DNA from 2 places in the Streptomyces sp. NPDC048295 genome. Region 2 is predicted to be linked to the other one. Evidence: riboswitches for the same ligand, from Rfam matches in the RefSeq annotation. Region 2 holds a riboswitch; the other holds the start of a gene.
What was found. A riboswitch is a leader RNA that binds a small molecule or an ion and turns the genes downstream of it on or off. The one in region 2 is predicted to bind cyclic di-AMP.

Region 1 (4,569 bases), on a different contig from region 2:
CGGGAACGACCGGCCGGTCGTTCCCGAGACGGAGGCCAAGCGGCTCGGTCCGAGGCACAGCGGCCGACCCGCGTACCGCTCGGCGCGAGCGACTCTTTCGAGCAATCCGCGCGTGAGAGTGTCGTGCGACGTCGGCGCCCCCCTCCCCCGGGATCCGGGCCCCGCGCCCTCAGCCGCCGAGTGTGGACCCGCGCCACTGGCGCGTTCGGTCAGCGGCCACGGCCTGACCGCCACACGCGCTCTCAGCCAGACTTCCGGCCGCTCGACTCGCATCGTCACCGCATCCTCGCCACGGGTGCTTGACAGCAAAGAGCCGGAGCGGAACGGCGCCGGTGCCGCATGCGTCACGACGTCGTAGCCCGTTGCGCGACGAAGCCTCGCCGGAACGCGCCGGCAGGGCGTCGTCGTCCCACACGCTCTCTCACTGATCCATGACGGGAGCATGACCGTGCGGGCCTGACCGGACAGAAGGCCTCCCCGGCAGGAGGAATCGCGGCCGAGGACCTGGATGAACCGACGAAGAAACACGTCGAGCCCGTGGCCGCCCGGCTCCTTGTCGGCGCCCGCAGGCGTGGAGGCCGAGCCTGCACAGGACTTCGCCCCTCGGCGGCCCAAGACCTCGACCGGCCGCTCACGACCCGTCACCTGCGTGAGGCCGCGTACTCCTTGCAGCGGAAGCTGGAGCTGCGAAAGGTCCGGCTCCACGACGCCTGCCACCCGTGCCTCACGTCTCTTGCCGTCAACGGCGTGCCGGACGCCTTCCTCGCCGCATGGGCCGGGCAAGCCAACACCAAGCTTCTGTACGTCCTGTACATTTCTCACGGAAGTCGGCACGACCCCGTGAAGGGACCACGCAGAGCCGCACGGTCCCCGGAGGAGAGGCATCGCCATGCTGTTCCGTCCCACCGCCCGTCATGTACTGCCCGAGTTCACCGAGCGCACGACCAACGGGACCCGCACCCTCGACCCGTACTCCAAGCTGCTGTCCGAACGGATCGTCTTCCTCGGCACCCCGGTCGACGACGCGGCGGCAGGTGATCTGATCGCACAGTTGATGTACCTGGAGCACGACGCCCCGGACCGCCCCGTTTCGCTCTACATCAACTCCCCCGGCGGCTCGTTCGGGGCCATGTCGGCGATCTACGACACGATGCAGTACCTCACGTGCGAGGTGGAGACCTACTGCCTCGGCCAGGCCGGTTCCTGCGCCTCCGCGCTGCTCGCCGCGGGCGCTCCCGGCCGACGGCACGCACTGCCCGGTGCGAGGGTCGTCGTGCGGCAGCCCGAGCTCGCCGAACCGATGCGGGGCCAGCCGTCCGACCTGGAGATCGAGGCCCAGGAGCTGGAACGGGTCCGCGCGATGCTCACGACGCTGTTGACCCGTCACACGGGCCGCGACGCCGCACAGATCACCGAGGACATCGAGCGCGACCTCATCCTCGACGCGGCGGGCGCCAAGGCGTACGGGCTGGTGGACCACGTCCTGGAGAGCCGGAAGTCCTCATCCCCTCCGCACGGCACGAGGTGAATCCGCCGATGCGGCCACCGGAGTTCCCACCGCTTCCCGCACTGACGCGCGCCGAGGGGGAGTTCATCGACCGCTACCTCGAAGTCCTCGACCAGGTCGGGCGGATCAACCCGGCCCGCGGCAGCGACACCTACGGCGCCCTTCGCGCCGCTCAGGCTCTGGTATCGCACGCGGGCGCGCTACGGGACGCGCTCGCGTCGATGCACGAGCGCGGGGAGGCGCAGATCCACGCCACGACGCTCGCCCGGGCGCTGCGGGTACTGGACGGGGAGCGTCGGGCCGGGCGCGTCACCGTACCCCCCGCACCGCCGAGTTGACCGGTTTCCGCGCTCCGCGTGCTCGCCGGGGCCGGGCCAACTCCCCCTGCCCCGGCGTCCGGCACCCGGTGGCCGTCACCCAACTCCCGTACCCGACACGCCCGACGGTCCAATCGAAATTCCTCGCTCGTTCGGCGTAGGAAGCCCCCCTCACGGGGGACTGCTCAACTTGCGTTTTCCGAGTGGCCCGTGATCGGAATCCAGCCTTCCGCCCCTGGTACGACACCGGTCGGATTCACCGCCGGAGCCTCGAAAAGCACCATGCCCACCCGAACGGATCAGTCGTGAGGAGCCTCACATATCCCTGTTTCGGCTCGGAAATCCGGCAGTCCGTGAGTCAAGATCCCTGGGACGACAAGCCCCCGCCACCGCGGCGGGGCGGTCCGGGCGGACGCCGAGTCCTGCCGCCGCCCGGATGACTGGTCGACAGAAGTGGATCGGCAGGAGTGGAGGACCCGAGCACAACGGGTCGGCCTGAACACCGGTCGACCCTCGGGGTGAAGCCGCCGCAAGCGGCCGGGCAACTTCGCCAGCCCGAACCCGACAGGTCATCCTTCACAGGCGGCTGACGAAGGGTTGCGCATGACTGCGCAGGTTCATGTCCCGTCTTTGCTCGTCCGGGCCGGAACGGCCTCGGTTCTGACTCTCGCCGCTGTCGGCACCACCATGTTCGCCCCGGGCGCCGCGACGGACGCCCAGGCGGCGACCCTGTCGATGAAGGCGCTCAACATCGCGGCCTCGAAGAAGGGATCGCCGTACAGGTGGGGGGCCACCGGCCCCAACCGCTTCGACTGCTCGGGGCTGACGTTCTACTCGTTCAAGAAGGTGGGCAAGAAGCTCCCCCGCACGGCCCAGCAGCAGTACAACAGGACCCGCCACATCTCGGCCTCGCACAGGCAACGCGGCGACCTGGTCTTCTTCCACTACGGCCGCAGCGTCTACCACGTGGGCATCTACGCCGGGAAGGGAAAGATCTGGCATTCGCCGAGGACCGGCTCGGTGGTCCGGCTGGAGAAGATCTGGACCAGGAGCGTCTACTACGGCCGGGTCCGCTGAGACGGGTCCTGCCCGGCGGACCGGGGCCGCGTCCCCGGCCGTGCTCCGCCGGGCAGGGCCGGGGCGCCGCGGGTCCGGGGGCGGGGCCGGAGTGGAAGCCGGGCGCCCGCGGGGACGGACGGTCACCGCGACACGTCGGTCAGCTCTGCACCGGGACGCTCCAGGGAAGCGCGATCCACACCGTCTTGCCGCCGTCGGCGGTGGGACTGACGGTGAGCCGTCCCCCGCACTCCTTGGCCAGGGTCCTGATGATCACCATGCCGCGCCCGTTGTCCTGCTGAACGGCGGCGGGCAGCCGCCTGGGCCAGCGGGGATGACTGTCCGTCACTCCCAGATAGAGCTGCTCCTCCCGCTCCAGCCGGAGGTCCACGGTGAAGGTGGGCGACTGCCCGAAGGTGTGCTGGACGGCGTTGGTCGCGAGCTCCGAGACGATGAGCCGGACGCTGTCGGTGAAATCGGTGTCGGCGACCGGACCCCATTCGCCGAGCACCCGGTCCACGTACCTGCGGGCCGCCGAGACCGAGACCGGCTCGCTCGGCAGAGTGACGCTTGCTTCCTGATGGTCTGCCATGGCGAGCCGTCCCTTTCCCACCCGGACGGACCCGCGATCGGTCCGGGTTGCGCTTCGCACCAGATTGCCATTGATGCTGCCCCCTGTAACGGCGATCCACCAAGATATGCATATATCTGTCGCTCAATGCGGTGAACCCTGCCACACAAGACCGTATGCGGGCGGCACACTGTCCGCTCGGCAGAAGAGGGAGGGAGGCCGCGGATGCAGCACGGCCCTGCGGTTCGACGCCGCAAGCTCGGGGAGGAGCTCCGGGGTCTGCGCCACGCGTCGGGACTGACCAGTCGGGACGCGGCGCGGATACTCGGCTGGCACCAGTCGAAGGTGAGCCGGATCGAGACCGGAGCGAGCGGGGTGCGGCCGGCCGACGTGACCCGGCTGCTGGACACGTACGGCGTGGACGACGCCCGGTTGCGTGACCTGTTGGCCACGCTGGCGGGCTCGGCGGGCGGTGGCGGCACCGGGTGGTGGCACGCCTATCGCGGCCTGATCCCGCCCCAGTACCGCGACTTCATCAGCCTGGAGTCCCAGGCACGGACCGCGCGCACGCTGGAGACCTCGGTGGTGCCGGGGCTGCTGCAGACCGCCGACTACGCGCGTGCGGTGACCCGGGCATCGCTGGACGGGCTGCCCGCGGGCCAGTTGGACTCGCTGGTGGAGGTACGGCTGGCCCGGCAGGGCGTACTGCGGACCGATCCGCCGCTGCGGCTGAGTGCGGTGCTCGACGAGGCGGTGCTGCGGCGCGAGGTCGGCGGGTGCCGGGTGATGCGGGAGCAGCTGCGCCATTTGACCCGGGTGGCTCAACTGCCCCATGTGCAACTTCAGTTGCTGCCGTTCTCGATGGGCGGCTACGCCGGCCTCACCGGGCCTTTCGTTATCTTCTCATTTCCGAACACTTCTGATCTGGATGTGGTCGTTCTCGACCATTTGACGAGTAGCCTCTATCTGGAGCGGAAAGAAGACCTTGAGGCGTACAGCTCGGCCTTCCGCACGATGCAGGCACACGCGCTGTCGCCGGAGCACTCGTTGGACCTCATCGCCGCGATCGACCGCGGCGGTCGGTGAACCCCGGAGCGCCCGAGGGAGGCCCTCATGTC
Region 2 (4,569 bases):
TCCCGTACAGCCGGCATCCGCACCGGTCGGCCGGGCTGCCCTGCAGGACCGGTGAGTCGGTCGTCTCGGTGGACGGTGACGGCACCGTGCGGCGCTGCCATTTCGTCCCGGCCGAGCTGGGCAATCTCTATGACGGGAGCTACCGCCGGGCCCTCGGTCCGCGTGCCTGTCCGCTGGCGGTCTGCGACTGCCACATCGGCTATGTGCATCTGGAGACGCTGCCGCTGTACGACGTCTTCGCGGGCGGTGTGCTGGAGCGGATACCGGCATCGCTGCCGCCGCAGCCCGCCGGACGTGTCCGGGCTCCGGACACGTCAGGCGGGACCGCTTGAGACGGTCTAGAGCGGCAGGAGGTCCGGCCGCTTCGCCTCGACGTGGTCGCCGGAGGATTCGCCGCGCAGCCGCCGGCCGATCCACGGCACCAGGTACTCGCGTGCCCAGTGGATGTCGTCGCGCCGTACTTCGAGGGTGCCGCGCTGCGCCTGCGGGGGCCATTCCTGGTCGGGGTCGGCCGGCACGTCGATGCCGAGGACCTGGGCGGCGCGCAGCGCGACCCTGGTGTGTCCCTCGGCCGAGAGGTGGAGTCGGTCGTCGTCCCAGGCACGCCGGTCCTGGACGGAACGCAGCGACCACAGGTCGAGGACCGGGCAGTCGTAGCGGTCGGCGATGGCCCGGACATGGGCGGTGTACGTGGCGATCTTGCCGCGCAGATGGCGCAGCACGGGAACGCCACGGGTGTCGAAGCCGGTGGTGACCATGACCGTGCCGACCGCCCCGGTCAGCTCGGCGACGGCGCGCTCGAAGCGCTCGGCCACGTCGTCGGGGTCGGTGCCCGGCCGGATGATGTCGTTGCCGCCCGCACAGAAGCTCACCAGGTCGGGTGCGAGCTCCTTGGCGCGCGGCACCTGCTCCTCGACGATCTGGTCGAGGAGGCGTCCTCGTACGGCGAGATTGGCGTACCTGAAATTGCCGTGCGCGGAGCCTTCGCTGCCCGCCGCCGCATCGGAATCCGGGAGCTGGTCCGCGAGAAGTACCGCGAAACGGTCCGCCCAGCCGACGAAGGTCCCGTCCGGGCCGGGGTCGCCGACTCCCTCGGTGAAGCTGTCGCCAATCGCCGCGTACGACCCGATGACGCCCTGTCCGTTGTTGACGCCACGTTGGTTTTTTCTCGAATCGTCTGCCACAAACGCTTATCCTGCACCGCCGAATGTGACCTACGCGACCGTAATAAGGGGTTGACGGGTGGTGAGATAGACCACCCGGTCAGGTTTTGGTAAAGGGGGAATAAGCAGAAGGGGCGGTGCGCCGCCGCGCACCGCCCCTTCTGTGTCGCTCAGGTCATGCTGTGTCGCTCAGCTGCCCGGCCGTTCGGCTCAGACGTAGATGCCGTGCGAGGCCAGGAAGGCGATCGGGTCGATGTCCGAGCCGTACGCCGGGCCGGTGCGGACCTCGAAGTGCAGGTGCGGGCCGGTGGCGTTGCCGGTGGCGCCGGAGAGGCCGACCTGCTGGCCGGCGCTCACGCCCTGGCCCACCGAGACGGAGACGGAGGACAGGTGGCCGTACTGCGAGTAGTGGCCGTCGGCGTGCTTGATGACGACCTGGTTGCCGTACGCGCCGCCCCAGCCCGCGGCGACGACGGTGCCGGAGGTGATGGACTTCACACTGGTGCCGGTGGCGACGGGGAAGTCGATACCGGTGTGGCTGCCGCTGGACCAGTTGGAGCCGGAGGCCCGGTAGTTGGTGGTGTGGTTGCCGGGGACCGGGTGGACGTAGCCGGAGCTGCTGCTCTTGGCGGCCGGGGCGGAGGCCGCCTTGGTCTCCGGAGCGGCGGTCACGGACTTGGCCGGGGCGGACTTCTCAGCGGCCGCGGCGGCGGAGGGCGCCTTCGACGGGAGGGCGGAGCCGGTGCCGGCGCCGGTGGGCGCGGCGTTGCCGGCCGCCTTGGCACCGAGGGTCAGCTTCATGCCCGGGAAGATCAGGCTGGGGTCCTCGCCGACGACCTTGCGGTTGTCCTGGTACAGCTGCTGCCAGCCGCCCTTGATCTTGTGCTCGGCGGCGATCTTCGACAGGTAGTCGCCGGAGACGACGGAGTACGTCGTGGTGGCGGCCTGCTTCTGCGTGACCGGCTGGGCCTGCGTGGCGGCGGTGGCCGACTGCGGGGCGGCGGCCGGGGCGGCCTGCTCCGCGGCGTGGGCACCGGTGGCGCCGAGCAGCGGGAGTGCGATGACGGCGCCACCGGCGCCGACCGCGGCGACTCCACGGGCGACGGGACCGATCTTCGTACGGCGGTGCTTACCCGATATGGGCATGACGTATTTCCTCTCCGGCGCCTGCGAGGTGAGCTGTCGGGTTCGGGCTGGAGATGCCCGGCCGCACCGAGTGCGACTTCACCCCGAGCCGGCCGGATTTCTCCGGTCGGCGACTTACCTGGTTCCCCCGCTCCTGCCACGCGATGAGTGGGTACGAATTCCGGGCGGCGGCAGGATTAGGCGGTCCGTCCGGATTGACGGTGACCGTAAGCGAGTCGGGACGACGAGAACAAGCGGCGGGTTCCATCACGGATTCCGCGCCGGGGAAATCGGCGCGGAATTCCGGTCACCCTCCGTGGATTACGGATCTTGGCTTTCCGCACGGCGCACGGAATGCCCGACTTCCCTGTCGCCACACACCGTCACGGATATGATCCCGCTCACGAGGCGGCGATCATCTCCCGTACAAACGGGCGATGTTCAGGCAAAAGCTCGCATTACGGACATGCCCCTTCTGTCACACCCTCCGCAGGCGCAGCACCCGTGCGTCGAGATCCCCCCGGAGTCCGCTGTGCAGCCCCTGGTGCAGCAGCGCCGAACCGTGGTGCACGGCCCCCGTGTCCAGGCAGGTGTACGTCGCCGCGGGGTCGAGCCCGCGCAGTCGCAGAGCCGGGGGCCGTTCCCCGTACCGCTGCGCCTCCAGCCACATCAGGACCACGGCCTCCTCACCGTGGACGTACTGGACCGCACCGAGTCCGCCGCGCGGCTCGCGCAGCCGGTACAGCGCGCCGTGCTGCACGACCGGCCGGATCTTCTTGTAGAGCTCCACCCAGGTCCGCGCCTCGGCCAGCCCCTCCTCGCTCCATTCGGTGAGGTCCCCGCCGACCCCGAGCACACCGGCCATGGCGCTCACGAAACGGAAGCGCAGCGAGCTGACCCTGCCGTTGAGCTGGTGGTTCGGGCTGTCGGTGACCCAGGCGGCCATCACCCGGGCCGGATGGATGTGCCCGAAACCCTCCTGGATGGCGAGACGGTCGAGCGGATCGGTGTTGTCGGAGGTCCACACCTGGTCCGTACGGGACAGGATCCCCAGGTCGATCCGGCCACCGCCGCCCGAACAGGACTCGAACGCGACCGAGGGATGCGCGGCCCTGAGCCGGTCGATCAGCGCGTACAGAGCGTTCACATGTTCGATCCAGAGCTTCTGCGGGTACTCCTCGCCCGGCCAGCCCGCATCGGTGAAGCAACGGTTGAAATCCCACTTCACATAGTCGACGGGCGTCTCGGAGAGCAGCGTGTCCAGCTGCTCCCAGAGGTATTCCTGCACATCGGGGCGGGCCAGATTGAGCACCAGCTGGTTGCGGTACTCCGTCCGCGCCCGCCCGGGGAAGTGCTGCACCCAGTCGGGGTGCGTGCGGTAGAGATCACTGTCGGCATTGACCATTTCCGGTTCGACCCAGATTCCGAACTGCATGCCGAGCCCGTGCACTTCGTCGGCGAGCGGCTTCAGCCCGTCGGGGAAGCGGTCCGGATTCGGCGTCCAGTCGCCGAGCCCGGCCCGGTCGCTGGTCCGCCGCCCGAACCACGCGTCGTCCACCACGAACAGCTCGACGCCCATCGCGGCGGCGCGCACGGCGAGGGCACGCTGCTGGTCCAGCGAGATGTCGAAGCCCGTCGCCTCCCAGGAGTTGTAGAGCACCGGCCGCGACCGCTCCGCGTCGGGGATCACATGGGCCAGCTGCCAGGCGTGCCAGGCGCGGCTCGCACCGCCGAACCCCTGGCCGCTCCACAGCCCGGCGAACACGGGTGTGGTGTACGACTCCCCCGGTGCGAGCCGCAGCAGTCCGGAGTCGTCGTAGCCGGCGCCGCCGGTGATCTGCACGAGCCCGTCCGGCAGCCGCTGCACGGAGATCCGCCACGAGCCGGACCAGCCGAGCGCACACCCGTACACCTCACCGCTCTCCTCCGTCGCCGCGCCGTCGGCGTCCAGGGCCACCCAGGGCAGGTACTGGTGCCCGGTGTGGCCGCGCCGGCTGGAGACGACGCTCTCGCCGTGGAGCAGCTCCGCCCGCTCCAGCCGCGACTCCGCCGCCCAGCGTCCATGCAGCCGGCTCAGCCGCCAGCCGTCACGGGCCGGCAGCGACCAGGCGGCCGCGTCGGCGCGCAGCAGCTCCAGCGGCGGGCCGTCCGGTCCCGCATGGGCGACGGTGGCCCAGCGCTCCACGACGTCGGAGTCGTCCCGCATCCGGTAGTGCAGGGTGAGGGCGAGCCGGTGCACGGAGTCGGTGAAGCCGAGCCGCAGCTCGTCCCCGTCCACCGA

Region 1: linked by a shared signal. The riboswitch ahead of AB0D53_RS31145 (C40 family peptidase) and the one ahead of AB0D53_RS15445 (LysM peptidoglycan-binding domain-containing M23 family metallopeptidase) in region 2 are both predicted to bind cyclic di-AMP.

Annotation. Positions count from the first base shown of each region.
Region 1 is NZ_JBEZLL010000026.1:6,479-11,047, reverse strand. It holds gene AB0D53_RS31155 (ATP-dependent Clp protease proteolytic subunit) at 893-1,528, shown strand; gene AB0D53_RS31150 (hypothetical protein) at 1,537-1,845, shown strand; cyclic di-AMP (ydaO/yuaA leader) riboswitch at 2,238-2,424, shown strand; gene AB0D53_RS31145 (C40 family peptidase) at 2,428-2,901, shown strand; gene AB0D53_RS31140 (ATP-binding protein) at 3,041-3,472, opposite strand; gene AB0D53_RS31135 (helix-turn-helix transcriptional regulator) at 3,677-4,537, shown strand; gene AB0D53_RS31130 (DUF397 domain-containing protein) at 4,565-4,569, shown strand, end outside.
Region 2 is NZ_JBEZLL010000009.1:5,717-10,285, reverse strand. It holds gene AB0D53_RS15455 (STM4011 family radical SAM protein) at 1-332, shown strand, start outside; gene AB0D53_RS15450 (SGNH/GDSL hydrolase family protein) at 339-1,184, opposite strand; gene AB0D53_RS15445 (LysM peptidoglycan-binding domain-containing M23 family metallopeptidase) at 1,374-2,309, opposite strand; cyclic di-AMP (ydaO/yuaA leader) riboswitch at 2,313-2,469, opposite strand; gene AB0D53_RS15440 (alpha-galactosidase) at 2,767-4,569, opposite strand, start outside.